Linked DNA regions of Trichocoleus sp. FACHB-46. Each later gene encodes a partner of the first gene's protein in a complex. Links are inferred from orthologs where the notes say so. Each region holds a gene or a part of one and is shown in the gene's direction. Other genes may lie near its edges.

Region 1 (8,023 bases):
CCAATTCAGGAAGACATTTATGTCCAGGCTGATCCCAAGTGGTTGCAGCAAACATTAGTGAGTTTGCTGGACACTTCCATTCGTTTAACGCCTGAAGGCACCATTTCGCTGTCAGCCACAGTCCAACCAGAAACAGAGCAGGTTACGATTTGCATTGAGGCTCCTTACGCTGCAAGCCTCTGGAGTGAACCTGCTCAAATTTTATCGACTCAGGCTTTACCAACAGCGCCCAATACCCCAGCAGCTTTGTCACCCGGTCTTGCTCTCTTGATGCACCAAAGCGTGATTGAGCGCATGCAAGGTCGTTTGGAAATCATCGCTTTGCCCAGTGAACCAGACAGCAACGCAAATCCGACAGACGCGACTGAATCTACTCGTATTCAATGCCTGATGCCCCTGGTGATGCCAGAGACTGATTTAGCCTAAGTGCTCATTAGAGCATATAGATCCAGAGATCAAGCACTTACGAGGTTTGAGGCATTTCTACAACTGCAGGAGTGGGTGGTTGCTCCATGGGTTGATTGCACAAAACCATTGTGGTGCTGGCATTGAGTTGAAATCCAATCCGCTCGTAAAACTGTTGTTGATGGGTCGTCATCAAATACACCCGCTCCACCCGATTCATCCGGGGATGAGTTAAAACAGTTTCGACCAACTTCCGACCCAAGCCTGCGCCCTGGTAGTCAGGATGAATCACCACATCCCAAATCGTGGCGCGGTAAATGCCATCAGAGGTGGCACGAGCAAAACCAATCATCTGGTTTTGGTCCCAAACACTAATCACGGGGTCGCTGTTGGTGATCGCGATCTCTAGCTCTTCAACCCGTCGGTCCTTGGCCCAGAAAGCTGCAGCTTGAAACAATGCCTGGAGTTGCTGCAAGTCAATGCGAGACCGCTGATGGCAAAACTGAATATGACGACAATCCATCACAACTAAATTTCCTCTCCCTTAGGGAAATAAGTAGTGGTTCTGTAGCGCCTGCAAGAACGGTAGTGGGCTCCGCTGCTTGGGTACGACTGCTGAACAAGGCAGACACCTTGCTGACTTAAGCACGAATGCTTAATCAAAAAGATAATGCCTATTTCCCCAATCTGATGCGGGGCGATTCCTAATTCCGTGGAGAAATGCTGACAAGCCAATCGTGCTGCGCTAATTTGGTGGCCCTAATTTGGTGGCCCTAATTTGACGACCACTTTATTAAGTTTTGCATTTAATTTTAGCGATCGCTCTGCTTAAGCTATCTATAGCTCTCGGTAGAAATCACCCCGGCCTTTTGGTAGGTTAGTTTTCAGACCGATAGTAGAAATCATTTCCCTCTCTAGCCCGCCACATTACTCTGATTGAGGTTCTGGGATGAGGCAGTCTAGGCACCTGTGAGTTAAAGATAACGTCACGACAACTGTTAACATCCTGAAGTTCTTGGTAGTGAGTTCATAAGCATGTCCCGCCCTTCTCAACCAACCGATGCCAGAGAATCTCATCCCACTCTGGAGGAGAAGCCAAACTCCAAGCGACGACTCCGCAGGCGATCGCCCGTGATTCTCTTGGTGTTAGTTCTATTGTGGAGCGTGGCGTTGGGATGGGGTTTAGCCCAAGCAACAGAAACGCCCCAAGCGGCTCAACTCGCTCAATTTACCCCTAGCGTTGAAAAGCTCACGCCTGCCGCAACTCCTGTGGGCACCGTAGACCCAGTACCCGCCAAATACCAACTCGGCCAAGAACTCTATTTAGAAAACTGCGCTACCTGCCATATTGGCTTGTCCCCCGCAGTTCTGCCCACAGAAACTTGGCGCCAAATATTGCAAGACCGCCAACACTACGGCCAGCAGATTAAACCCCTCGTTGACCCGCCCCGTCTCTTGGTTTGGGACTACTTACGTACCTTTTCTAGAGTTCAAGATCGAGAAGAAGAAACACCTTATCGCATCGCTGACTCCCGCTACTTCAAGGCTTTGCATCCACGAGTCCAGTTGCCGCGATCGCTGACGATGGCCAGTTGTGCCAGTTGCCACCCTGCTGCTGCCCAGTTCAACTTCCGCCGCCTGACGCCAGAGTGGGAAAATTCGCCCTAATTTCTTAGGAAATCATCTCTAAACGCGGACTAGTTGATAAAGGGTTGAGATTACCACCAAATCAGACGGCGATCGCGCCATGCTATCCCGCCTCAGGCAGGGCCAAAATGATACGATAAATAATGATTTGGGTCGGCAATCTGAGTCTATAAGCACATCGGTTGCTTAGCTGCATAGTTCTGCTGCTTCTATTCACTCAATCAGCCGTTAACTTACAGGTTGGTTGAAACTCCCAGACCTAGCTTTGTTACATTGGACTTTTATCTCGTTAACAAAGCGCTTTCAAGGAAATATCTCTCCCTCCTGCCATGCTTAAGAATCTGCTAGGCGATCCCAACGCACGCAAGCTCAAAAAATATCAACCCATTATTACCGAGATCAACCTGCTCGAAGAAGAAATCCAAGGGCTCTCTGACCAAGAGTTGCGTGGTAAGACAGCAGAGTTTAAACAGCGGGTTGAAAAAGGGGAATCCCTTGACGACCTTCTACCAGAAGCCTTCGCCGTTGTTCGAGAGTCTGGTAAGCGTGTGCTGGGGATGCGCCACTTCGATGTCCAGCTCTTGGGCGGCATGATTCTCCACGACGGCCAGATTGCCGAGATGAAAACTGGGGAAGGTAAGACCCTGGTTTCTACATTGCCAGCTTACCTAAACGCTCTCCTGGGTAGAGGTGTTCACGTCGTCACCGTTAACGACTACCTGGCTCGTCGGGACGCAGAGTGGATGGGGCAGGTACACCGTTTCTTGGGCTTGAGTGTCGGTCTGATTCAGCAGACCATGACCCCCAACGAGCGGAAACGCAACTACGACTGCGACATCACCTACGCCACCAACAGTGAGTTGGGCTTTGATTATCTGCGCGATAACATGGCTACCTCAATGGTTGATGTGGTGCAGCGGCCATTCCAATATTGCGTCATTGACGAAGTGGACTCAGTGCTAGTCGATGAAGCTCGTACTCCCCTGATCATTTCGGGTCAAGTAGAGCGACCCAGTGAAAAATATATTCGGGCGGCTGAAGTGGCCACTCGGTTGGAAACAGAGACCCACTATGAAGTGGATGAAAAAGCCCGCAACGTCCTATTAAGCGACGAAGGCTTTATTGAAGCAGAAAAAGCCTTAGGGGTTCAGGATTTATTTGACCCCAAAGATCCTTGGGCGCACTATATCTTCAATGCCATTAAAGCTAAAGAACTCTTTATTAAAGATGTAAACTACATCGTCCGCGATGACGAAATCGTGATTGTGGATGAGTTTACGGGACGGATTATGATGGGTCGTCGCTGGAGTGACGGCTTGCACCAAGCGATCGAAGCTAAAGAGCACGTCGAAATTCAGCCCGAAACTCAGACCCTCGCCACAATTACCTATCAAAACTTCTTCTTGCTTTATCCCAAGCTGGCAGGCATGACTGGCACCGCCAAGACGGAAGAAGTGGAATTTGAAAAGATTTACAAACTCGAAGTCACGATCGTTCCCACCAACCGTAGAACGGGTCGGGCTGACGTCTCTGATGTAGTCTACAAAACTGAAGAAGCAAAGTGGAAGGCGGTTGCGGCTGAATGTGCCGAAATCCACCAGTTGGGCCGCCCGATCCTGGTGGGTACGACCAGCGTAGAAAAATCGGAAGTACTGTCTCATCTGTTGCATCAGCAAGGCATTCCCCATAACCTCCTGAATGCAAAGCCAGAAAACGTCGAGCGAGAATCAGAAATTGTCGCACAGGCGGGTCGCAAGGGAGCCCTGACCATTGCCACTAACATGGCGGGTCGAGGCACAGACATCATCCTGGGTGGTAACGCGGACTACATGGCCCGTCTGAAGGTGCGTGAGTACTTCATGCCTCGGATCGTGCAGCCAGAGGATGAAGATACTTTTGATGTCACCAGAGTCGCAGGCGCAAGTGAAAGCCGAGGGGGTGGACAAGGGTTTGTCCCAGGCAAGAAAGTCAAAACCTGGAAAGCTTCTCCTCAAATTTTCCCTACTCAACTGTCGAAAGAATCCGAGCAAAAGCTGCGAGCAGCAGTTGACTTTGCGGTGCAACAGTATGGGGAGCGATCGCTGCCAGAACTAGAAGCCGAAGATCTGGTTGCGGTGGCGTCTGAGAAAGCGCCCACTGACAACCCAGCGATTCAGCGACTGCGGGAAGTATATAACTTGATCCGCAAGGAGTACGAACAATTCACCGAACGCGAACATGAAGAAGTGATTCGTCTCGGCGGTCTGCATGTGATTGGTACAGAGCGTCACGAGTCTCGCCGGATTGACAACCAATTGCGCGGTCGGGCAGGACGGCAAGGTGACCCTGGGTCTACCAAGTTCTTCCTCAGCTTGCAAGACAACTTGCTGCGGATCTTTGGTGGCGATCGCGTGGCAGGTTTGATGAACGCCTTCCGCGTCGAAGAAGACATGCCGATTGAATCTGGTCTTCTGACGCGATCGCTAGAAGGAGCACAGAAGAAAGTCGAAACCTACTACTACGACATTCGAAAGCAGGTTTTTGAGTACGACGAGGTGATGAACAACCAACGTCGAGCTATCTATGCCGAAAGACGCCGCGTTCTCGAAGGGCAAGACCTGAAAGAGCAGGTGATTAAGTACGCCGAGCGCACGATGGATGACATTGTGGAAGCTTACGTCAACCCTGACCTGCCTTCAGAAGAGTGGGATCTTGGCAGCATGGTGAGCAAGGTGAAGGAGTTCGTCAACCTATTGTCTGACCTAGAGCCTGACCAGTTGATTGACCTAAATATTGGGGAAATCAAAACTTTTCTCCACGAACAGGTGCGGATTGCCTACGATTTAAAAGAAGCCCAAGTCGATCAAATTCAACCCGGTTTGATGCGGCAAGCAGAGCGCTTCTTTATCTTGCAGCAAATTGATACCCTATGGCGGGAACACCTCCAGCAGATGGATGCACTACGGGAATCCGTGGGACTGCGCGGCTACGGTCAGAAAGACCCCTTGATCGAGTACAAGAGCGAAGGCTATGAACTCTTCCTGGAAATGATGACCGATATTCGCCGTAACGTGGTTTACTCTCTATTCCAATTCCAACCGCAAGTTCAACCTGCGGTCGAGGCACCTACCGAAATGGTTTAAAGCAATGGGTTAAACCATTACATCACTGGACTAAAAGTTAAGGGACAGGTGTCTAAACCTGTCCCTTAACTTTTAGAGCTGCTTGGAGGATTCTGTTTTAGAAGAAGCCAGTGGTATTGCCTCGGTTAGCGTAGGTTTTATCTGTGGGCGTCGCAGCCGCAAGGGGAATGACCAAACGACTCAAAACGCGACCATCCTCCAGCTTGTAGAGGTTGAATTCACCCCCCATTTGTTTAATCAAAGATTGGCAAACCAGCAAATGTAAGCCAGGGGGCTGATCGAGTGTTGAGGGAGCCAGAAGGTCTACGGAGCGTCCAGTTTGTAACTCTGCCACCAACCTTGGCTCAATCACACCATTATCGGTAATTGACAGCTCTAGCCACCGCTCCTCTAGAGTGCGGCACCAGATATCAATGCGCCCACTGGGTTGACAGCGATAGCAAGCCGTCACCAGTAATTCATACAAAATTGCCTCAATTTTGGTGATATCTCCAGCGATCGTGAGGTTGCCTTCGTTGTTATGTACCTGCGACCAAAGCTGGCGTTGCTTGATTAAGTAATCAACCCGCTCTAGCGATCGCTTAAGCAGCGTAGCCAGAGGCACTGTTTCGTAATAGGCCCGTAACCGCCACGGTTCGTCTTTAATCAGTTGACCGACGGTATTGAGGGCATCTCCCATCTGGCGGAGGTTTTGTTGCAAGCGAGTGCCCACCAAGGGATCTTTCTGCGTCGAGAGTTCGCTCAGGCGCTTAAGTGTCAAGTTGAGCGAACGATACAGTTCTTCAATGCGGCGCTGTTTGTACCAGTTCAGTCGCTCCAAGCTTTCGCGCTGGGCTTTCAAGCTATCAGTGAGTAACAAGTTACGGCGTGACCAGGCTAACTGGCTGACCAGGGTACCTAGAGCATTCAAATGCCGCTCTGGCCAATGCCGCGATCGCTCATCCGCAACAATCACGATTCCAGTCGGTTCATGCTCTGGGGCGGTGCGGAGTGCTATGACTAGAACTTGACCGATTCCAGATCCAGAGAGCCACTGTCGCGTTTCTGCGGTCAGATCATCCACCGTCAAGGGCAACAGCCCATCGGCTTGAAGCGCCCACTGCACCAGGGTATCTGTCTGCACAGGCACAACTATTTCTGTGTTGAGCATGAACTGACTGTTCGCCATCACTGGAGCCACAATCCGCCCGCCTCGTCGCCCTGGTAGCCAAGTCACCATCATGGCAAAAGGTACTTGAAGAATTTGAGCAATATGTTGTAAAGCCGAGCGCTCCAGTCGGTCTGGTTGGTAGGTTTGCTGGATAGTAGTGAGGCCCCACTGAATCGTTTGAGAGATTTTCTGCTGTTGTTCGGTTTGCCGCTGGAGTTGCCATTGATGCAAGATCAAACCAATTTGTTGACTCACCACGCGGAGAATCTCTCGCTCTGGACGGCTCCAGGTACGAGTTGCTTCATGGCAAATCACCACCAAACCTTCTAAAGGATGACCAATCGAAGTACTGCACATAAGCAGCGATCGCACGCCAATTTCCAGGAAGACATCCTGCCAAGCCATCAGCTTTAAGTCTTCTTCTAAGTTCTCGATGCCCACCGCCTCAGTGCTGCGCTCCAGCATTTGCCAATCCACATCGTTCAGCATATTTAGCGGTGTGGTTGCAGGCCGACGATTCGCTGGTTGACTTTGGTAGCAAATCTCAAACTTCTCTTGGTCCTTGTCGTAGAGCAAAACTAGGAAGCGCTCCGCTCGCAACCGTTGGCAGAGCTTGTCTGCACAATTTTTGAGCGTACTCTTCCAATCTTCATCACTGTAGATGGCATGGGTGATTTCAGCAGTGAGTGCTTGATCCAACCGCGTCTGCTGAATGATCTCCTCCATCTCTTCTAGAGGAGCCGTCAAAGCAATTAGTTGGGCTGCGCCTCGAACATAACTTTTTTCTTCCTCCTCCCAAATTCGAGCCTCATTGCCTTCTACCGCGAGGAAACCCATCAGCTCATTTTGGAATAGGATTGGTGCTGCCAAGAGCGATCGCGCCTTGATTTGCTGCATCAATCGACTCGTTGTATCGGCTTTGAGCGAGCTGTGAGCTTCCCCAATCGACACCAGTTGATCCGCTGCCAGGGCTTGATAAAAACCACTAATCTCTTGAACCGTGATGCCAGAAGCGATTTGATTCGCATCACTAAATCCTGCTGTCTTCTGACGGTTACTGATTCGCCGCCAAAAATAGCGCCGTTCGCGTTCAAACCAGTAAATATTCGTGCGCGAAGGGCCAATAAATTGATGGGTTTCTTCCACCATTGCTTCTAGGCGTTGTCCCAAAGTTGGCAACTGCCGCAACTTAGACAGGAGGGTCAACAATGGCTGTTCTGGACGCTTAGTTTGCTGTCGCTGCCAATCTGCTTCGATTTGATAAAGCGCTGCGGCCAACCCGCCAAAAATCATTGAGAGTCGCGCTTTCTCGTCGGAGCGAGGAGAAACCCCCCAAAGCGTTGACCCTAGTAGAGACACGCCAAAGCAGCGATCTTTGTAGCGAATCGGAAAGAGCATCGTGCCTTGAATATTGAATTTCTGAGCCGCCTTCCGCCACTCTCCAGCCCTTGTTTCTTCTCGCAAATCTGGTACGCCGACGGGACGCTGCTGAATTACCACCTGCTCCAAAAGATCGCCAGGAGACAGCACGAAGCGTTGCCGTAGAAACGAACTGTCGCCATTGGGCATGACACCGCCTTTACCAAACAGACGATGCTCTAGGCGATCGTAAAGCCCAATCCAAATCAAGCTATAGTCGAATTCATCTTGTAGATAATTGAGTGTGGTTTCAATTAAAACATCGACGCTTTCCTCTTCC
Region 2 (2,812 bases), on another replicon or contig:
AGTAGCTGAAGAACGCGGCATTCCTATCGAAAATCTCTACGCTTAAACCGTTTTCAACTGACGGTTTGGCTGCTGTAAAGCACACGGCGCGATCGCGTTTGTACAAGTTGTTAACGGACTTAGAATCATGAGACTAGAAGATGCTCATCCCCAACCGGGCTCTAAGAAGCGCGGTCGTCGCGTTGGGAGAGGAATTGCTGCTGGACAAGGCGCTAGCTGTGGCTTTGGTATGCGTGGTCAAAAATCAAGATCAGGAAGTGGCACACGTCCTGGCTTTGAAGGGGGACAAATTCCTCTCTATCGCCGCTTGCCCAAGTTAAAGCACTTTACTGTAATCAATCGTGAGCAATACACCACGATTAATGTCAGTAAACTAGCCTCTTTACCAGCAAATACGGAAGTTACTTTAACCTCCTTATTAGAACTAGGTTTACTGACGTCTGATGATGGTCCCCTAAAAGTACTAGGGGATGGTGAACTGAATGTTTCTCTGAAAGTTCAGGCAGCAGCCTTTACTAAATCTGCTAGAGCAAAGATTGAAGCTGCAGGCGGTAGCTGCGAAGCAGCAGAGGCTGAATAAGGTTTAGCATGAGTGCAGGAGTGATCTTGATTAGGATTGCTTCTGCAACACTGCATTTAGCTTTGTAGAGGGAGCCCTTCATGGTTGTTAGCCGGGACAAAACTCCAAGCGCCCAAGAAACTTTCGCCCAAATGGCTCAAGCTGCTGGTCTAAGAAGCCGGCTGCTTTTAACTATTGGCTTGTTAATCTTAGTTCGCTTGGGCATTTTTATTCCTGTACCAGGAATTGACCGAGTCGCATTTGCTCAAAATATTCAGAATAACCAAGCGTTAGGCTTCCTGGATTTATTTGCCGGAGGCGGACTAATGGCGCTTGGTATCTTTGCGTTAGGTATTCTACCTTTCATTAATGCTTCTATTATTCTGCAATTGCTGACCGCAGCAATTCCTGCGCTAGAAGATTTACAAAAAAATGAAGGAGAGGCTGGGCGACGCAAAATCTCCCAGGTTACCCGTTACGTTGCTTTGGGTTGGGCCATTATTCAAAGTGTTGGGATTACAGTCGGTCTGATTAAACCGTTTGCCGAAAACTGGGGTCCCTTCTTTGTGGTTCAGACAGTTCTGGCTTTGACCGCAGGCTCAATGTTTGTCATGTGGGCGGGCGAAGTGATCACCGAACGGGGCATTGGTAATGGTGCTTCTCTCCTGATTTTTCTAAACATTGTTTCTGGCTTGCCTAGATCTCTAGGGCAGACGATCGAGCTGGCTCAAGGTGGCGATCGCAACATTGTGGGCGGTGTCATTATTCTGCTCTTAGTCTTCCTGGCAATGATTGTGGGAATTGTGTTTGTCCAAGAAGGCACACGCCGCATTCCCATCATTTCAGCTCGTCGTCAAGTGGGACGACGCATGTACTTAGAGAAGAGCAGCTACTTGCCTTTGCGGCTCAATCAAGGCGGCGTTATGCCGATCATTTTTGCGTCTGCTGTGCTAACTTTGCCAGCTTTCTTGACACAGGTTATTAAGAATCAAGCGTTTAGTCAGTTTATCAGCACCTATCTCAGTCCTACTTCTTGGCTGCATGTGGTGTTGTATCTCGTACTCATCGTATTCTTCAGCTATTTCTACTCTTCCTTAATTGTGAATCCTGTAGACATGGCTCAAAACCTGAAGAAGATGGGAGCTAGCATTCCCGGTATTCGTCCTGGTAGAGCTACTAGCGAATATGTGGAGCGAGTCATCAATAGATTGACTTTTCTGGGCGCTATTTTCTTGGGTTTAGTAGCCACGATTCCAACTGCTGTCGAAAGTGCGACTCGAGTGCCTACATTCCGTGGCTTAGGAGCAACTTCTCTGCTGATCCTAGTAGGCGTAGCGATTGACACAGCGAAACAGATTCAAACTTATGTGATATCTCAGCGATACGAAGGAATGGTGAAGCAATAGTGACGCGATTGATCTTCCTGGGACCACCGGGAGCGGGTAAGGGAACTCAAGCACAGGTCTTGGCAAATCTCTTGAATATTCCCCATATTTCTACGGGTGATATCCTGCGAGATAATGTCGTTCGCCAGAGCGATTTAGGGCTTAAAGCCCAGTCTTATATGGACCAAGGGGAGCTGGTTCCCGACCAGTTAATTCTGGATATGATCCAGGCAAGATTGAGCCAAGGGGATACAGCGACTGGCTGGATTCTTGATGGCTTTCCTCGTAATGTTGCACAGGCTGGATTTCTAGATGAGCTGCTTACGAAGATTAATTCTTCCTACGATCACGTAATTAGCCTAGAAGTTCCAGATGAGGTTTTAGTAGAGCGCTTGCTGAAGCGGTTACGCAAAGATGATACGGAAGAGGTGATTCGGCATCGCTTAGCCGTTTACCACGCGCAAACAGCTCCACTAATTAGCTTCTACCGCGATCGCCAGCAACTCGTGTCCGTCAACGGTAATCAACCTATGGAAGCAGTTACTAATGCCTTGCAAGCAGCCGTAAAAGTGTGATTTTTACGTTTTCGGTTCACTCAATAACTGCCGAATAACTATAGTGATTGCAACAGATATCAATCGCTGTGATCAGAATGAGTGGGCTTTTTAATTACCGACAGCCGCGTTCTAGATTTGATAGCCTGTTAATGAAGGGTTAATTATCTATACTCAGAATGTCTTGATTCTGAGATAGACAATTAACCTGTCTTTGTGTCTTTGAACCTAAACAACCCAATTTTGAGGAGAAGTGAATTGTCTAAACAAGATCTGATCGAAATGGAAGGGACCGTTACAGAGTCTTTGCCTAA

Evidence for each region.
Region 2: the proteins of secA (region 1) and secY are in contact, whole or in part, in a crystal structure (PDB 3DIN), measured with the Thermotoga maritima proteins. The link is inferred for Trichocoleus sp. FACHB-46 from one-to-one orthologs. Residues at the interface, in WP_004082002.1 of Thermotoga maritima: Glu261, Ala262, Arg263, Lys300, Ala301, Arg302, Thr303, Ile304, Ile305, Leu323, Tyr324, Asp325, Pro326, Val329, Ser330, Tyr333, Ile336, Lys340, Phe345, Val349, Glu363, Phe364, Tyr374, Ser375, Gly376, Gly377, Glu393, Ile395, Thr482, Ser483; in WP_004081795.1 of Thermotoga maritima: Glu108, Gly109, Glu110, Glu111, Ala236, Glu237, Arg238, Arg239, Ile240, Thr241, Ile242, Gln243, Tyr244, Ala245, Arg246, Arg247, Val248, Thr249, Gly250, Arg251, Arg252, Val253, Tyr254, Gly256, Ala257, Ser258, Thr259, Tyr260, Leu261, Pro262.

The regions. Positions count from the first base shown.
Region 1 is NZ_JACJOD010000030.1:45,522-53,544, reverse strand. The notes cover bases 1,989-5,374. They hold secA (preprotein translocase subunit SecA), read left to right. Parts: upstream 1,989-2,381; coding sequence 2,382-5,174; downstream 5,175-5,374. Other genes in these bases: H6F72_RS16770 (GAF domain-containing sensor histidine kinase), read right to left, coding at 5,272-5,374; H6F72_RS16780 (diheme cytochrome C), read left to right, coding at 1,989-2,073. Outside these bases: H6F72_RS16790 (sensor histidine kinase), read left to right, coding at 1-426; H6F72_RS16785 (GNAT family N-acetyltransferase), read right to left, coding at 464-928; more of H6F72_RS16780, read left to right, coding at 1,441-1,988; more of H6F72_RS16770, read right to left, coding at 5,375-8,023. UniProt on the Escherichia coli protein: Required for protein export, interacts with the SecYEG preprotein conducting channel.
Region 2 is NZ_JACJOD010000006.1:490,469-493,280, forward strand. It holds secY (preprotein translocase subunit SecY), read left to right. Parts: upstream 1-660; coding sequence 661-1,965; downstream 1,966-2,812. Other genes in the region: rpsE (30S ribosomal protein S5), read left to right, coding at 1-46; rplO (50S ribosomal protein L15), read left to right, coding at 128-580; H6F72_RS02460 (adenylate kinase), read left to right, coding at 1,965-2,519; infA (translation initiation factor IF-1), read left to right, coding at 2,757-2,812. UniProt on the Escherichia coli protein: The central subunit of the protein translocation channel SecYEG. Consists of two halves formed by TMs 1-5 and 6-10.